DNA from 2 places in the Acidovorax sp. FG48 genome. Region 1 is predicted to be linked to the other one. Evidence: riboswitches for the same ligand, from Rfam matches in the RefSeq annotation. Region 1 holds a riboswitch; the other holds the start of a gene.
What was found. A riboswitch is a leader RNA that binds a small molecule or an ion and turns the genes downstream of it on or off. The one in region 1 is predicted to bind glycine.
Positions count from the first base shown of each region.

Region 2: it holds a riboswitch for glycine, as region 1 does, so the genes downstream of both, gcvT (glycine cleavage system aminomethyltransferase GcvT) here and ACODSU_RS14570 (D-amino acid dehydrogenase) in region 1, are expected to answer to the same signal.

Region 1 is NZ_JBMDJH010000009.1:107,436-116,481, forward strand. Features, by position in the region: gene ACODSU_RS14525 (hypothetical protein) at 1-614, opposite strand, end outside; gene ACODSU_RS14530 (helix-turn-helix domain-containing protein) at 748-1,479, shown strand; gene ACODSU_RS14535 (TetR/AcrR family transcriptional regulator) at 1,769-2,668, shown strand; gene ACODSU_RS14540 (DUF2867 domain-containing protein) at 2,665-3,240, shown strand; gene ACODSU_RS14545 (ABC1 kinase family protein) at 3,227-4,558, shown strand; gene ACODSU_RS14550 (hypothetical protein) at 4,555-4,956, shown strand; gene ACODSU_RS14555 (YXWGXW repeat-containing protein) at 5,160-5,612, shown strand; gene ACODSU_RS14560 (YXWGXW repeat-containing protein) at 5,769-6,227, shown strand; gene ACODSU_RS14565 (2-keto-4-pentenoate hydratase) at 6,270-7,052, opposite strand; glycine riboswitch at 7,283-7,394, shown strand; gene ACODSU_RS14570 (D-amino acid dehydrogenase) at 7,490-8,806, shown strand; gene sorU (SorU family sulfite dehydrogenase c-type cytochrome subunit) at 8,870-9,046, opposite strand, start outside.
Region 2 is NZ_JBMDJH010000012.1:83,559-92,604, forward strand. Features, by position in the region: gene ACODSU_RS17110 (MerR family transcriptional regulator) at 1-84, opposite strand, end outside; gene ACODSU_RS17115 (FKBP-type peptidyl-prolyl cis-trans isomerase) at 89-457, opposite strand; gene gcvP (aminomethyl-transferring glycine dehydrogenase) at 666-3,554, opposite strand; gene gcvH (glycine cleavage system protein GcvH) at 3,669-4,043, opposite strand; gene gcvT (glycine cleavage system aminomethyltransferase GcvT) at 4,125-5,267, opposite strand; glycine riboswitch at 5,315-5,446, opposite strand; glycine riboswitch at 5,460-5,565, opposite strand; gene ACODSU_RS17135 (TRAP transporter large permease) at 5,571-6,848, opposite strand; gene ACODSU_RS17140 (TRAP transporter small permease) at 6,845-7,339, opposite strand; gene ACODSU_RS17145 (TRAP transporter substrate-binding protein) at 7,465-8,436, opposite strand; gene ACODSU_RS17150 (Lrp/AsnC family transcriptional regulator) at 8,885-9,046, shown strand, end outside.

The DNA of each region.
Region 1 (9,046 bases):
CCGCCGACGCGGCGTGGCAGGCATGCCAGCGCCAGCACCACTAGCAGACCGCCCAGTTGCACCACGGCCCACGGCAGCAGGTTGCCGGTGTGCACCCAGGCCCACACGGCCAGTGGCCCCGCCAGCAGCACGGCACTTGCAGCGGCCACGCCCGCCCGCGCGCTCACCCGGCTGGCCGCCGCCAGCCCAAGCAGCCCCGCAAAAGGCAGCACCATGCCCAGGCGGTCCCACAGCAGGCCCGCGTCCTGCGGCTGCCAGTGGTACAGCGCCGAGCCTGCGGCGGTGCACAGCAGCCCGCCAAAGAACAGGGCAGCCAGCGCACGGGAGATGGCGTCCAGCGCGGCCGGCGGCACACGGCGCAGCACCCACCAACCCCATGCACCCGCCAGGGCAAAGGCCAGGTTGCTCAACACATCCAGCGCGCAGGGGATGCCCCACAGCGTGCGCTGGTCGGCAAAGTCATGCTGGTGCGCAGTGGCGGGCAACACCGGGCCGAACAGCGCCAGGGCGAGCAGCGCGGCCGCGCCCAGCAGCAGGCCGGTTTCGGCACCCGACAGTCGCGGCAGCGTTGCCAGGCCGCGCGCACGCAGGGGAGTCACAGGGGAAGAAGACATCACACACACCGTAGAAAGTGAACGATGCCGCGCAGTGTGGGCAGCCGCGCCATCGGCGGCCTTAAAAAGTCGCGCAAGGGGCTACCCACGCACCTTCGGGTATTGATAATTGATACCCAGGAGCCCCCTCACCATGAGCACGACCGCCGACCTCGTCACCGCCCTCAAAAAAGAACTCAAGACCGCGCAGATGACCTACGCCGATCTGGCGCAGGCGCTCGGCATGGCCGAGTCCAGCGTCAAGCGCATGCTGGCCAAGGGCGACATGCCGCTGTCGCGCATCGACGCGATCTGCCGCGCGCTGGCGCTGGACTTTGCCGATCTGGCGCGGCGCGTGGCCGACGAGCAGCCCTTGCTGAAAGAGCTGACCCACGAGCAGGAAAAGGCCGTGGTGGCAGACAAGAAGCTGCTGCTGATGGCGATCTGTGTGCTGAGCCAGTGGACGCTGGAGCAGGTGACGGGCTACTACCGCCTGACCGAGGCCGAGGGCATCAAGTACCTGGCGCAGCTGGACCGCATCGGCATCATCGAGCTGCGGCCGCTCAACCGCTACCGCCTCAAGCTGGCCAAGACCTTCCGCTGGCGCCCACATGGCCCGGTGATGAACTACTTCCGCGACCATGCGCTGCTGGACTACTTTGCGGGCGGCTTTGACGGACTGGGCGAAGGCGTGCTGCTGGTGCACGGCAACATCAGCCGCAGCCTGGCGCCCGCCTTCATGGAGCGCATGCAGCGCGTGGCGCAGGACTTTGCCCAGCAGCACCTGGCCGACCAGAAGCTGCCCGACCGCGAGCGCGAGGGCTACACCCTGCTGCTGGCCATGCGCAGCTGGGAGTTCGAGGCGTTTGCCAGCATGCGGCGGTGACCCGCCCGTCGATTTCGCGGGCCGCTGCAAGCGGCAGCCGTCGCTGCCAGCCAACTTCTGCCCTTGGTTGAGCGCAGCGGGCGCCTCACAGGTGCGGGGACTGGCCGCAGGGTCATGAACCAGCCTCTAATCACTATCCTTTTGATAGCTATCGGCGCATGAAATACCCTCGCTTGAGGCTAAAAACACCTCAAGACCCCTGCTTGCGCCTGCCAAGAGGTGGCTTGACGCCACAAACAGAAATAACTATTCTTTAAATTGCAAATTCAGTCAATTTAAGAATAGTCAAATGAAAACCACCCGCCAGCAGCAAGACGCCACGCGCCGCCAGATCGTGGCCAGCGCGGTGGATCTCATGACCCGCCAGGGCTTTGACGGCACGACGATGAAAGACATCGCGCGGGCCGCCGGCATTGGCGACGCCACGATCTACAAATACTTTCCGACCAAGGACCGCATCGTGCTGGGCTACCTGGACGACGTGGCCCACCAGGCGCTGGCCGACACGCTGCAGACGCCGGGCTTTGCGGGCTACGGCCTGCAAGAAAAGCTGCAGCGCCTGACCGATGCCGTACTGGAGCGCCTGCTGGCCGACCGCGAGTTTGTGGCCCAGGTGCGCGGCCTGGCGCGGCGCTCACCGCTGTCGATGCTGGCCGAGCCGCTGGCCGCGCGCCAAAGCCTGCGCGATGCGGTGGCGGGCTTTCTGGAAGCCGCCGAGGCCAGCAGCGAGATCGAGCCCTGCGACTTCAAGGGCCTGGCGGGCAGCCTCTACACCGACTACCTGGCGGGTGTGGTGAGCTACTGGCTGGCGGACACCTCCGACGAATTTGCCGACACCACGCAGCTGGTGGACCTGTCGCTGGGTGTGCTGGTGCAGGCGCTGCGCGGCGGGCTGGTCAACCGCGTGCTGCAACTGGGTGGCTTTGTGCTGCGCAGCCAGATGGCCCGCATGGTGCAACACGGCAGCGGCCTGATGGGCATGCTGCACATGGCCCAGCAGGCCATGGCCAGCGCGCCCGCAGCAAGGGCATCGCAACCCCCTGCCGGTAAGGCAGCGGCCGAAGGCCTCGCCCCCAAAACTGCGCAGCCTGCGCGTGCACTCCGCAAACCCCGGGCGGCCACCGGCCTCACGGAGGCCCCCACCGCCCCGCGCCCCGCCACGCCCCGCAAAAGAAAGAGCGCCCCATGAATGCGTCCTCTGCCCTCACCGCCCCCACCACCGCGCGCGCAACCCAGGTGCCGCCCGGCACGGCCATCCACGCCACGCTGCCCGGGGCCGATTTTTTTGATGCCTACGAAGTGGCCGACCGGCACCCCGCGCGCTCAGCCCTGCAGTCGTGGCTGGACGTGGCGGCCCGCACCCCGGCGTGGACGCGCGCCCTCATGTTCGTGCGCAACAAGGCCGTCCGTCTGGTGGGCCTGAAGGACCTGGGCCAGCTGGACGACGGCCACCCGCCTGCCAGCGGCCGATCCCTGCGCGACGCGCGCAGCTACCGCGTGGGCGACCGCGTCGGCATCTTCCACATCCGGCACCTGAGCGACACCGAAGTGGTGATGGGCCAGGACGACAAGCACCTGGACGTGCAGGTGTCCATCTGCAAACAGCCCGCCGCCCCTGGCGCCACGCCCCGCGTGGTGCTGAGCACGGTGGTGCACATCCACAACACACTCGGCCATGCCTACATGGCGGTGATCACGCCCATCCACCGTGTCATAGCGCGCGGCACGGCGCAGCGCCTGGCAGACCATGGCCAAAACTGAGGCGGAAGCACCCCGCACCGGCAAGCTGGCCCGCAGTGCCATCACGGGGCTGGCGGCAGCGCGCATCGGCATGGCGGAGCTGGGACACCGCACGCGCAAGCGCTCGGCCCAGGCACAGGCCGAGCACGAGGCCGCGCTGGGCCGCATTTTGTTTGGCGCGCTGGGGCAGCTGCGGGGCTCGGCGCTCAAGGTGTCGCAGTTGCTCAGCATGCACCCGGGCCTGCTGCCCGACGGCGTGCGCAGCGAACTGGCACGCGCCCACCACCAGGCCCCGCCGCTCAACCGCGCGCTGGTGGGCCGCGTGTTCCGCCAGGCCTTCGGGCAGGAGCCGGAGGCGCTGTTTGACCAGTTCGAGCCCACCGCGTTTGCCGCCGCCAGCCTGGGCCAGGTGCACCGCGCACAGCTGGCCGGCCACGGCACGGTGGCTGTCAAGGTGCAGTACCCCGGCATTGCCGCCACCATTGCCAGCGACATGCAGCTGATGCGCGCCGCGCTGCGCGCCCTGGCCCACACCGACATGCCGCTGCCCACCGATGCCGTGCTGGACAGCGTGATGACCGAGATCGAGGCCACCCTGCTGCGCGAGGTGGACTACATGCAAGAGGCCGAACAGCTGCAATGGTTTGCCCAGCACGCCGCGCAGCCGGGCGTGGTGATGGCGCAGCCCATCCTCTCGCACACGCGCGCCCAGGTGCTCACGCAGCAGTTTGTGCCCGGGCTGCCGTTGCAAGCCTGGCTGGCCACACAGCCACCGCAGGCACTGCGCGACCAGGCCGGGCAGCACCTGTGGGACTGGTTCATGCACTGCATTTTTGTGCTGGGGCGGGTGCATGCCGACCCGCACCCGGGCAACTTTCTGTTCGCGCCCGATGGCACGGTGGGCGTGCTCGACTTTGGCTGCACGCGTGCCCTGCCCAGCGCATTCCGAGCGCAGGTGGTGCAGGCGTGGTCGGCCCTGCTGCGCGCTCCCGCCGACCCCGCGCACAACGCGCAGGTGCTGCAGGCCTACCAGGCGCTGGGGCTCTTGCGCAAGGACCTGACCGTGCAGGCCTACACCAGCGAACTCGCCCCCGCACTGGCCGAGATGCAGGCCTGGCAGATGGAGCCCTTCACCCAGCCGGTGTTTGACTTTGGCACCAAGACACCGCCGCCCATCACCCCCGGCCAGCACCAGCGCGTGCTGGGCCAGCACCTCGCCCAGATCCCCGGCGAGATGCCCGCGTTCGAACGCATGTGGATGGGGCTGATGCACCTGCTGACGCGGCTGGGTGCCCGCGTGCACACCCGGGCCCACGGGGCGCTGGCCATTCACCCATGACCAACACGGCGCTGACCCTGGCGGCAGCCGGGCTGGCCCTGGTGGGTGTGGCCCATTCGGTGCTGGGGGAGCTTCTGCTGTTTCGCAGCCTGCGCACGCAGGGGCACCAAACGGCGGGGCGCCTGGAGTCCGGCACTGCGCGGCAGGTGCTGCATACCCCGCACCTGCGCATCCTGTGGGGCACCTGGCATGTGGCCTCGGTGCTGAGCTGGGCGTTGAGCGCCCTGCTCTGGCGCCTGGGCACCGCGCCTTGGGACGCGGCCCTGGGCGCCTGGGCCGCCGACGCCGTGGGCATTGCCACCCTGGCCAGTGGCATGCTGGTGTTCTTTGCCACGCACGGCAGACACCCGGCGTGGTGCGCGTTGCTGGTGATTGCGACGCTGGTGTGGTGGCGCTGAAGCAAGCCATCGCGGGCGGATGGATGGGGGACGCCGACGCCGGACGCCTGAGCAGGCGTGACAAAAATCACACGGCAACCGTTTGCCTCCGAAGTCGGCAACACAACTTCACAAAGCTTCGCAATGGGACTACACCGGCTTGACGCAGCGTGCGCACCATGAAGTCTCCGGTTCCGCAAGGAATCACATCTGAGGAGAACCTTATGGCCCGCAAAGCACTTGCCGCTGTGTCCATCGCCCTGCTGTCGCTGGGCGCCGCGAGCGCGGCGCAGGCGCAGACCAGCGCCACCGTTGTCATCCAGGCAGGTACGCCTGTCTACCAGCAACCCGCCCCGGTGCGCGTGCAGTACCAGGCGCCGCCCCCACCCCGCTACGAGGTGGCGCCGCACCCGCGCCGCGGCATGGTGTGGGTGCCCGGCCACTGGGAATGGCGTGGCCACCGCCACGTGTGGATGCAGGGCTACTGGGTGAAGGCCCGCCCCGGCTACCACTACCGCGAGCCCCGCTGGGTAGAACATGGCGGTCGCTGGAACATGCAGCCCGGCGGCTGGGACCGTGATGGCGATGGCATCCCCAACCGCCGCGACCGGGACCGTGACGGAGACGGCGTGCCCAACCGCTACGACCAGCGCCCGGACAACCCGTACCGCCGCTGATCCCCCTTGGTGGGACCGCTGCGCGGGCCGACATGCAATGGGCAGCCCGGCTGACAGACGCCCCACCACCCACCGGCCACGATGAGGCCACAGACGCAACACCCGGCCCGACGCAGGCAGTGCCTGCGGTCGGCCAGACACGACAAGGAGTTCACCATGACCCACGCCACTTTCTTGCGCAACACCTTCACCGCAGCGGCCCTGTCCGTGACAACGCTGACGGCGCTGACAGGGGCCATCACACCGGCACAGGCCGCCACGCAAGCCACTGTCATCGTGCAGTCGGGCCCGCAGCAGGGCATCGTCATTCCGGCACCCCCGCCACCCCGCCGCGAAGCCGTTCCACACGCCCGCAAGGGACAGGTGTGGGTGCCTGGCTACTGGGACTGGCGGGGCCACCGCCATGTATGGGTGGCAGGCCACTTTGAAAAGGTGCGGCCAGGCTACCGCTATCGCACCCCCCAGTGGGAGCAGCGCGACGGGCGCTGGGAGCTGCACCGGGGCGGTTGGGACCGCGATGGCGACGGCATTGCCAACCGCAATGACCGCGACCGTGACGGCGACGGCGTGCCCAACCGCCGCGACCACCAGCCGGACAACCCACGCCGCAACTGATCGACGCTCCGCTGGCTAGCCAGGGCGCCAGGCCCTGTGCCTTTATGGCAGGTGCAACACCGCCTGCCCCAGCCCGGGAAAGTCGGCCACCACCTCGGCCCCCGGCGCCACCAGCACGGTGCCGGTGCATGACCCGGTGGTGACCCAGTGCCCCGCGCGCAGTCCACCCAGGCTGCGCGCGCCTTCGTTGGCCAGCCACACCAGCAGGCGCAGCGGGTCGCCCGCCGGGTTGCCCCAGGTGGCATGTTGCACGGCCACGGCCCCGTTTACCGACAAAGTCACCGCTTGCGCCAGGGGCTGTGCGGTGGCCACTTCGTCGGTGCCAGTCCCCACAATCAGCGCTCCGTGGCATGCCTGGTCGGCCAGGCGGCTCCACTCGCCCTGCTGCGCCCAGGCAGCAAAGCGCGTGTCGCACACCTCGATGGCGGCCCGCACCGACGCCACGGCCGCCAGCACTTCGGCGGCGCTGTAGGGGGTGGCGCGGGCGGGCAGGTCGGCCCCCAGTTCGTAGACCCATTCCGCCTCCACCCCCATCACGGCAAAACCAGATGCAGCCAGCAACACGGGCTCGCCCGCTGCAGCCACCCACACCGAATCGCGGGTGAGTGCAGCGCGTGCCGGTTGCGCCTGGGGCGACGCAGCCCCGACCTTCCAGCCAGCGATGTGCCCGCGTGCACGCACCACCGCGTCTTGCACGGCATAGGCCTCGGAGGCATCCCGCGGGCGCAGCCCTGCGGGAAAGTCCAACGGGCGGGGCGTGCGCACTTCCCGGGCCTGGGTGATGACGGCGGCGCTGGCGGCAGGGTCCAAAGCGGTGGGGGACATGACAAAACTCTCCGTGGTGCAAGGGGTCGGCGGGATTATCGGCACCTTCCCCCATCGGCCCCGCCCCGCTGCATCAGCAACGATTGCGCCCCATTAGCCGCCGGAGTTGATCCGGCGCACAGGCTTGCCCCCTAGAATCGGCCTCGCAGGAGAGCACGGCAGGCACAGGCCACCGCTGCACCGAAGGCGCAAACTCCCATACACGCTCAGGTCCCGTACTGCACCATTCATCAAAGCCGTCTGGAGAGCCGCCTCGCGCAACGCGAAGCGCACCGAAGGAGCAAGCCGCAGCCCGGGTGGGTAGCGGTGAATCTCTCAGGTACCAAGGACAGGGGGAGCGGCAGCTAGGGCATTCATGCGCCAGCTGCACGCTATTGAATTCATAGCTGCCAGCGCATGTTTTTCTAGCGCCAGAGCCCAGAAAGGCTTTGAAAATCATGCGCGTGATCGTTTTGGGCGCCGGCTTGCTCGGCGTGACTTCGGCTTATTTCCTCTCGCAACTGGGTCACGAAGTGACCGTCATCGACCGCCAGGGCACGCCCGGCGCCGAAACCAGCTTTGCCAACGGCGGCCAGATCTCGGTGAGCCACGCCGAGCCCTGGGCCAACCCCAATGCGCCGCTCAAGGTGCTGCAATGGCTGGGCAAGGAAGATGCGCCCTTGCTCTTCCGCCTGCGCGCCGACATGCGCCAGTGGCTGTGGGGCCTGTCCTTCCTGCGCAACTGCACGCCCGCACGCACGCGCCACAACATCGAACAGATCGTGCGCCTGGGCACCTACAGCCGCGACACGCTGCAGCAGCTGCGCGCGGCCACTGGCATCCAGTACGACCAGCGCACACAGGGCATCCTGCACTTCTATACCAACCAAAAAGAATTCGACGGCGCGCTGGCCCCGGCCGAGCAGATGCGCGCGCTGGGCTGCGAGCGCCAGGTGATCAGTGCTGACGAGGCCGTGCGCATCGAGCCCGCGCTGGCCCACATCCGCCCGCAGCTCGCAGGCGCCACCTACACGGCCGAAGATGAATCCGGCGACGCCAACCAGTTCACGCGCGAGCTGGCCAAGCTGTGCGAGGCGGCGGGCGTGCAGTTCCGCATGGGCCACCACATCACCGCACTGCGCGAGGTGGGCGGCCGTATCGACCATGTCGAAGTGACCAATGCCGAAGGCCGCTTCGAGCGCGTGCGCGGCGATGCGTTTGTGCTGGCCATGGGCTCGTTCAGCCCGCTGCTGGCGCAGCCGCTGGGCATCCAGCTGCCCATCTACCCGGCCAAGGGCTACTCGGTGACGATGCCGGTCAAGGACGCCAGCAAGGCACACCAGGTGAGCCTGACGGACGACGAGTTCAAGCTCGTGTTCTCACGCTACACCAGCGAGCGGGGCGACCGCCTGCGCATTGCGGGCACGGCGGAATTGAATGGCTACGACCGCCACCTGAACCAGGTGCGCTGCGAGGCCATCGTGCGGCGGGTGGAGCAGCTCTTCCCCGGCGCCGGCGACACCACCCAGGCGCAGTTCTGGAGCGGCCTGCGCCCCGCCACGCCCAGCAACGTGCCGCTGATCGGCAAGACCAAAGTGGGCAATTTGTTCCTCAACACCGGCCACGGCACGCTGGGCTGGACGCACGCCTGCGGCTCGGGCAAGGCGCTGGCCGACATCGTGAGTGGCCGCGTGCCCGAGGTGGACTTTGCGTTCCAGGGGCTGCAAGGGCGCGCAGCCGGGGCGGCGCTGGTGCCGTCGCGCACGGCGGCCTGAGGCAGCGCGCGGTTGCAGGCGGTTGCAGCGAGGCCACGCTGCAACCGGTGCGAAAGGCTGCGCCTACTTGGCCGCGCCCGTGGCGTGCGCCACAAACTGCGCCACGGCCAACATGTCCTTCTCGCTCATGCGCTCGGCATACGAGGGCATTACACCGATGCCCGCCTTGAGCGCGCGCAACACGCGGCCCGCGTCGGGCTTCAACTCATCCAGCACCGGTCCGACCTGACCTTCAGCACC
Region 2 (9,046 bases), on a different contig from region 1:
GAGCAGCCCGACCTCGTCATAGTGGTGCAGCGTGCGCACCGTGAGCCCGGTGCGCCGCGCGAGGTCGCCGACCTTCAGCAGCATGGGATCAGCGGCCGACGGAGATCAGCTCGATCTCGAAGTTCAGCGTGGCGTTGGGCGGAATCACGCCACCTGCACCGGCCGCGCCATAGGCGATGGCAGGTGGGCAGGTCAGCTTGGCCTTGCCACCGGGCTTCATGCGCTGCACGCCCTCGGTCCAGCAGGGGATCACGCGGTTGAGCGGGAACGAGGTGGGTTCGCCGCGCTTGTAGGAGCTGTCGAACTCCTTGCCGTCGAGGAACGTGCCCTTGTAGTGCACCTTGACCGTGTCGGTGGCCTTGGGCGATTCGCCCGTGCCGTCTTTGAGCGATTCATAAACCAGGCCGCTGGCCGTGGTGACGGGCTTGGAGGTCTGGGCCATGGCGGCGGGGGCCATCACAACGGTGGCGAGCAAGAGGCACAAGAGGTTTCGCAAAGGGGGCTCCTGAAAGAGTGAATCACAACGCAGCCCGCGATCTTATGCGCGTTCGTGCCGCGGCCTGCGGGAGCGGCACCACGAAAAAAGCCCTGGGCACGGGAGCGCCAGGGCTTGGAAGGCCAAGAGCCACGGCAGCGGACGCGCCACCGGGGTCGCTATGGCAGGGTCAGGCGTAGTCGCTCACCGGGATGCAGCTGCAGCTCAGGTTGCGGTCGCCCCACACGTTGTCCACGCGGCCCACGGGCGACCAGTATTTGTTGCTGCGCAGTGCGGCCACGGGGTAGGCAGCTGCCTCGCGGGTGTAGGGGCGGTTCCACTCGCCGCTCAGCAGGCTTTCTGCGGTGTGCGGGGCGTTCTTGAGCGGGTTGTTGTCCTGCGGCAGCTTGCCTGCTTCGATCTGGCGGATCTCGTCGCGGATGGCGATCATCGCGTCGATGAAGCGGTCCAGCTCAAACAGGGTTTCGCTCTCGGTGGGCTCCACCATCAACGTGTTGGGCACCGGGAAGCTCAGCGTGGGCGCATGGAAGCCGTAGTCGATCAGGCGCTTTGCCACGTCTTCGGCCATCACGCCGCTGGTGTCCTTGAGCTGGCGCAGGTCCAGAATGCACTCGTGGGCCACATGGCCGTTTTCGCTCGCGTACAGCGTGGGGTAGTGGTCCTTGAGGCGGGCGCTGATGTAGTTGGCGCTCAGGATGGCGGTCTCGGTGGCCGCCTGCAGGCCTTCGGCGCCCATCATGCGGATGTACATCCAGCTGATGGGCAGCACGGCAGCGTTGCCCAGCGGGGCAGCGCTGACGGCGCCCACGCCGCCTGTCACGCCCGCTGTGGCATGGCCGGGCAGGAAGGGCACAAGGTCTTCCACCACGCAGACGGGGCCGACGCCGGGGCCGCCACCGCCGTGGGGGATGCAGAAGGTCTTGTGCAGGTTCAGGTGGCTCACATCGCCGCCAAACTCGCCGGGGGCGGCTACGCCGACCAGTGCGTTCATGTTGGCGCCGTCCACGTACACGCGGCCGCCGTGGCTGTGCACCAGGGCACACAGCTCTTTCACGCTGGTCTCGAACACGCCGTGCGTGCTGGGGTAGGTGATCATCACGGCGGCCAGGTTGGCGCTGTGTTGTTCGCACTTGGCTTTCAGGTCCACCAGGTCCACGTTGCCATTGGCATCGCAGGCCGTCACCACCACCTGCATGCCCACCATCTGGGCGCTGGCGGGGTTGGTGCCGTGTGCGCTGCTGGGGATCAGGCAGATGTTGCGGTGGCCTTCGCCACGCGACTCGTGGTAGCCCTTGATGGCCAGCAGACCAGCGTATTCGCCTTGCGAGCCTGCGTTGGGCTGCAGGCTGATGCCCGCGTAACCTGTGGCCTGGCACAGCCAGGCGCGCAGCTGCTCGTCCAGCTCCTTGTAGCCCACCAGTTGGTCAGCGGGGGCGAACGGGTGCACGTTGGCAAACTCGGGCCAGGTGATGGGGATCATCTCGCTGGTGGCGTTGAGCTTCATGGTGCACGAGCCCAGCGGGATCATGCTGCGGTCCAGCGCCAGATCCTTGTCGGACAGCTGGCGGATGTAGCGCAGCATGCCCGTTTCGGAACGGTGGGTGTTGAACACCGGGTGCGTGAGATAGCAGCTCTCGCGGCGCAGCTCGGTGGGGATCAGCGGCTCCACGCCCTTTTCAAACGCATCGAAGGTGGGCAGCGCCTGGCCGTCCTTGGCGAAGATCTTCCACAGCAGCTCGATGTCGGCGCGTGTGGTGGTCTCGTCCAGCGAGATGCACAGGTACTCTTCAAAGTAAATTCGCAGGTTGGCGCCCATTTGCACTGCGCGAGCAGCTATGGATTTGGTAGCGGCGCCGGTGTGCAGGCTGAGCGTGTCGAAGGTCGCCTGCTCACGCACTGGGGCGCCCAGCTGCTTCAGGCCCTGGGCCAGGATGGCGGTGTAGGCCGCCACGCGCTGTGCAATGCGCTTGAGGCCTTCAGGGCCGTGGTACACGGCGTACATGCTGGCGATCACAGCGGGCAGTACCTGGGCCGTGCAGATGTTGGAGGTGGCCTTTTCGCGGCGGATGTGCTGTTCGCGCGTTTGCAGGGCCAGGCGATAGGCAGGTTTGCCATGCACATCCACGCTCACACCCACCAGACGGCCAGGCATGGAGCGCTTGAATTCATCGCGGCAGGCCATGTAGGCAGCGTGGGGGCCACCTGCGCCCATGGGCATGCCAAAACGCTGGGTGGTGCCCACCACAATGTCGGCACCTTGTTCGCCGGGTGGCGTGATGAGGGTGAGCGCCAGCAGGTCGGCCGCCACGATGAAGGCAGCTTGCTTGGCATGGGCCTTTTCCACGTCGGCACGCAGGTCGTCAATGCGGCCGCTGGTGGCGGGGTATTGGGCCAGCACGGCAAAGTAGTCGCCGTCCAGCAGGGTGTTCCATTCTTCGGCCGAATTGGCCAGGCGCACTTCCAGGCCCAGGGGCTTGGCGCGGGTCTGGATGACTTCAATGGTCTGCGGGTGGGCGTCGCCCGCCACCACAAACACGTTGCTCTTGCTCTTGACCGAGCGCTTGGCCAGCGTCATGGCCTCGGCGGCGGCGGTGGCTTCGTCCAGCATGGACGAATTGGCAATCGGCATGCCAGTGAGATCGCACACCATGGTCTGGAAGTTGACCAGGGCTTCCATGCGGCCTTGCGAGATTTCGGCCTGGTAGGGGGTGTAGGCGGTGTACCAGGCGGGGTTCTCCAGGATGTTGCGCAGGATGACACCGGGCGTGTGCGTGCCGTAGTAGCCCTGGCCGATGAAGCTCTTGAGCAACTGATTCTTGCCCGCGATGGCCTTGAGTTCTGCCAGTGCTGCCGCTTCTGTGAGCGGCGCTGGCAGGTCCATGCCCCGGCTGCGTGCGATGGAGCGCGGCACGATGGATTCGATGAGCGCACGGCGCGAGGCCTCGCCGATCACCGACAGCATGTGCGCTTCGTCGGCCGCGTCGATGCCGATGTGGCGGGGCAGGAATTCGGTGGCGTTTTCAAGCGCGCCAAGGGGGGTGGCGGATTGCATCAGCATGGGGCAGTCTCGTAGGTCGCAGCGGGTTGGGGGCGGTGCCGGGGAAAGAGCGCGCACGCGGCAGGGCGGCGGGCCGGGCATGGCCCGGCGCCATGCCCTGTAAGTCGGCAGGGATCAGGCGTTCTTGGCGAACTCTGTGTACGTGGCTTCGTCCAGCAGGGCGTCGAGCTGGCTCGCGTCGGCCAGCTTGACCTTGAAGAACCAGCCAGCGCCCAGCGGGTCGCTGTTGGCAAGGGATGGGTCGGCACGCAGGGCTTCGTTCACTTCGACCACTTCGCCAGAGACGGGCATGTACACATCGGCGGCGGCCTTCACGGACTCGACCACACCTGCCACTTCGCCCTGGGCAAAGCTTTTGCCCACTTCGGGCAGGTCTACAAACACCACGTCGCCCAGGGCGTCCTGCGCGTGCACGGTGATGCCCACCACCGAAGCGTTGGCATCAGCGGCGTTGATCCACTCGTGGTCTTTGGAGAATTTGATCGTCATGGGAAGCTCCTCAAGCAAAGGAAAAAAAGTAAAGGAATCTGCAATGTAAGCGGGCGCAGCTTCTGCGCTTCGCTGATGAAATCAGCCGCGGTAGTAATTGGCCGGCACAAACGGCATGGCGCGCACTTCCATGGGCACCGCCTTGCCGCGCACGATGGCGTTGACACGGGTGCCGATGGCTACAAAGGCGGGCGTGACGTAGCCCATGGCCACGGGTTCGTTCACCGTGGGGCCCAGCAGGCCGCTGGTGACTTCGCCGATCTTCTGGCCGTCCGTGCTTTGCAGTTCGGTGTGTTCGCGCACCGGCACGCGCTCGAGCGCCACCAGGCCCACGCGCTTCCGGGGCAGGCTGGAAGGGTTGTCGATCTGTGCGAGCACCTTGTCGGCACCCGGGAAGCCGCCTGCACGCGCGCCACCGGTGCGGCGCACCTTCTGGATGGCCCAGTTCAGCGCGGCTTCGGGGGGTGTGGTGGTGGTGTCGATGTCGTTGCCATACAGGCACAGGCCTGCTTCGAGGCGCAGCGAGTTGCGGGCGCCCAGGCCGATGGGCTTGACTTCAGGCTGGACCAGCAGGGCGCGGGCGAGCGTCTCGGCCTGCGCGGCGGGTACAGAGATTTCAAAGCCGTCTTCGCCGGTGTAGCCGCTGCGGGTCACAAAGCAGTCGCAGCCTGCAATGCTGAACGCGCCACCGGTCATGAACACCAGCTTTTCAACACCGGGCGCCAAGCGGGCTAAGGCGGTGACGGCCTGTGGGCCCTGCAGAGCGAGCAGGGCGTGGTCGGGCATGGGCACCACCTTACAGCGCTGGCCGATGCGGGCCTGGATATGGGCAATGTCGCCCACCTTGCAGGCGCCGTTGACAATGACGAACAAGGTGGGCTCGCCATCCACGATGCCCTGGTTGAAGAACATCAGATCGTCAATGATCGTGCCTTCGTCGGTCAGCAGCAGACCGTAGCGCTGCTTGCCCACGGGCAGGTCGATCACATCCACGGGCATCAGGGTTTCAAACGCTGCGGCAGCGTCGGCGCCGATGAGCTTGAGCTGGCCCATGTGCGACACGTCAAACAGGCCGGCGGCGGTGCGGGTGTGCACATGCTCGGCCATCAGGCCTGCGGGGTACTGCACGGGCATGGAATAGCCTGCAAAAGGCACCATGCGGGCGCCCAGCTCGATGTGCAGGGCGTTCAGGGGCGTGGTGAGCAGGGGGGCGGTGGCTGACATGGCGGACTCCGGGCAAATGGGGGCCGCGACCAGGGTGTGGTCACGGGATTTGCCCTGCTGTCCGCTTTACCTGAGAGATTCACCGCAGCGCCCTGGCTGGCCGTGCGGTTTGCTCCTTCGGTGGATGGCCTGCACACAGTTTCTTTTCTGTGGGGCCACCTCTCTCCAGCAAGGGAACGCCCACATCGCTGCGGGCGGTTGCCAGTCCTTTTGCCTGAGCGTTCGGCTGCTGCCTGCGCCTTCGGCGGTGCTGCGCGTCTTATGGACAAGATGGAGCACTCTCTCCTGACCGGGCGATTCTAACTACTTTGCGTAGACCAGATCCCGAAGTGCCAACGAGATCGATGGCACGTAGGTGATGATCAGCAGGCACACCAGAATCACGCCCACGAACGGCAGCAGGTGCTTGATGATCCGGTCCAGCGAGATTCTGGCCACCGTGCAGGCAGCAAACAGGTTCACTCCGAACGGGGGCGTGATCATGCCCAGCGCCAGGTTCACCACCATGATCAGCCCGAAGTGCACGGGGTCTACGCCAAAGTGCATGGCCACGGGCGCCAGGATGGGGGCCAGCACGATGATCGCCGCACTGGTCTCGATGAACATGCCAATCACGAACAGCGCGGCGTTCACGCCCAGCAGGAACAGGGTCGGGGACTGCAGCACCGCCTCCAGCCACCGGCCGATGGCATCGGGCACGCCTGCACGTGTAATGAGGAATGCAAACAGCCCGGCGTTGGCGATGATGAACATGATCACCGCCGATGAGATGGCCGATTTGCGCAGGATGGCGAACAGGTCCTTGAGCTTGATCTCGCGGTAGATGACGATGCCGACCACCAGCGCGTAGAACACAGCGACGGCTGATGCCTCGGTGGGGGTGAACACGCCGCCATAGATGCCGCCCAGGATGATCACGGGCATCAGCAGCGCCCAGCCCGCCTGCAGCGTGGCCTTGCCAAAAGGCATGCGCCCATCACCGTCGTTTTTGCCCCAGCCCTTGTACTTGCAGTAACCCCACACGAACAACATGAGCGCGCCGCTGATCAGCAGCCCGGGGCCAAAGCCGGCGATGAACAGTTCACCGATCGATACCTCGGCGCTAACCCCGTACAGGATCATCGGAATGGACGGAGGGATGATCACGCCCAGCTCAGCACTGGTGGCCTGCAGCGCGGCGGCGTAGCTGGTGGGGTAGCCATGCTTGATGAGCGCAGGGATCAGGATGGCGCCAATCGCAAACGTGGTGGCGACTGACGAGCCAGACACGGCCGCAAAGATCATGCAGGTCAGCACACAGGTCATGGGCAGGCCGCCCTGCACGCCGCCGACGATGCTCTTGGCAAACTCCACCAGACGGCGCGAGATGCCACCGGTCTCCATCAGGTTGCCCGCGAGGATGAAGAAGGGGATGGCTGCCAGCGGAAACTTGTTGATGGCCCCGAACATCTCCTTGACGGAAATGAGCATGTTCGCGTTGGAGGCCTGGATGCCCAGGATGGAAGCCAAACCGATGGACACGGCCACCGAGACGGTGAGCGCAAAGCACAGCACCATCGTTGAAATCATGACCAAACTCATTGGGCAGTCTCCAGTTCCATACGCAGGGGATCAATGAGGTTGCCAATGATGCCGACGATACAAAAAAGACCACCCACCGGCATGGCCAGGTAAGCCCAAAACATGGACACAGACTCCAGCCCGGCCATGCTCTGTACCCCCCCACGTTGCGCATAGTCCCAGCCATACCAGATGATGATGCCTATGAGGGCCAGTGCCGCCAATGCCACCACCCAGTCCAGCATCCGCTTGATGCGCGGAGGACTCCAGCGGTACAGCACATCCACGCTCACCATCGCGCCCTGGCGAAACGCAGCCGGGATGGCCAGGAACACCATCCAGATCAGGCTGAAGCGGATGAGCACTTCGGTCCATTCGGCGGGCTGCTCCAGCACAAAGCGGGTCACGATCTGGAACATGCCCAGGGCCGCGGCAATCGTCAGCATGGCGCAAGCGCCGAGCATGGCGATGAAGGTGGTCCATCGCTCAAAGGTAAGAAAAGCGTTTTTCATGGGGCGGTGCCAACCATGGGTAGGTAGGAGGTGATCAGAACCAGCGATGGTTCAAGAATAAAAACGCCCGGTAGCGCAATGGCTACGGGCGTTATCAGCTGCAAAGGTAATAGCAGAGACCCAAATTACTTGACGTCGCGGATCTTGTCGATGGCAGCCTTGCCGAACTGCTTTTCAAACTCGGCGTTCACGGGGGCCAGTGCCGCCACAAACTTGGCCTTGTCCACGTTGTCGATCACGGTCATGCCCTTGGCGCGCAGGTCGGCCACGCCCTTGGCGTCGTCTTCGTCCACGCGCGCACGGTTGGCTTTGGTGCCTTCCTTGGCTGCGTCAATGAAAGCCTGCTTGTCGGCTGCCGAGAGCTTGTCGAACGCTGCCTTGTTCATCACGAAGATGCAGGGCGAATACACGTGGCCGGTGAGGGTGAGGTGCTTTTGCACCTGATCGAACTTGGCCGAGATGATGACGGACAGCGGGTTCTCCTGGCCGTCCACGGTGCCTTGTTGCAGCGCCGTGAACACTTCAGGGAAGGCCATGGGCGTGGTGATGATGCCAAAGCCCTTGTAGGCGGCGATGTGCACGGGGTTTTCCATCGTGCGCATCTTCAGGCCCTTCAGGTCACCGGGCTCCTTCACGTCACGCTTGCTGTTGGTCATGTGGCGGAAGCCGTTCTCGGCCCAGGCCAGTGCCTTGAAGCCCTTGGCGTCGAACTTCGACAGCAGATCCTGGCCGATGGGGCCGTCCAGCACTGCGCGTGCATGGGCCTTGTCGCGGAACAGGAAGGGGACATCCAGGATCTTGGTCTCGGGCACAAAGTTGGGCACAGGGCCTGTGGAGCTGAAGGCCAGCTCCTGGGTGCCCAGTTGCACGGCTTCAATCGATTCGCGCTCGCCGCCCAGGGCGCCGTTGTAGAACGTCTGGACCTTGTAGCGGCCCCCCGTGCGTTTTTCGACCTCTTTGGCAAACGTGTCGATGGCTACACCCTGATGGGAGTTCTGGGCCGTCGAGATGCTGATGCGCATGGTGGCCTGCGCAGCAGCGGTGGCCACAAAGCCGAGCGCGAGGCTCAGTCCAACGACGAGTTTGGTCAATTGCATGGTGTCTCCTGTTGATGTTGGGGCAGGGGATGGGGGCACTTTGGCTCCTCGCAGAGCCGCCCCTGGCCTCGGGCAAATTATGGCGGTGCAGCATTGCCGCAGGCATCCGGGTTTGTGCTGGTAAGCGTGCTTATCAACTGGTCCACCCGGCGTTTGCAGTTGCATTGGCGACACCTCCTTGGAGCGGGGCGGCTGAGGTTCGTACGCAGTCCGCATGTCACCCACGGATGGAGGCAGCTATTCAATCTGAGGAGATATCTGGAATGCCAAGGGCCCCGTGCTGGCGGTAACCAGCCGGGGCCTTGTCAATTTGTGCACTCCGGTAAGAGCGCCTTGATGTAAGAAGTATGCGCCGGGTGTTGCAGATGAATTTGCTGAATTTGGCGAATTCTGCTGGATGTGCAGAATAATTTTCTGAATCTGAATGATCTGTTGAATAATTAGGCCGATGGATCGACTGGATAGAAAAATTCTCGCTGTCTTGCAGGCCAACGCTCGCGCCAGCCTGCAAGAGATAGGGCAGGCCGTGGGCCTGAGCCCGTCACCCTGTTGGGGGCGCATCAAAAAGATGGAAGAGGCCGGTGTCATCCAGGGCTACACGGTGCGCATC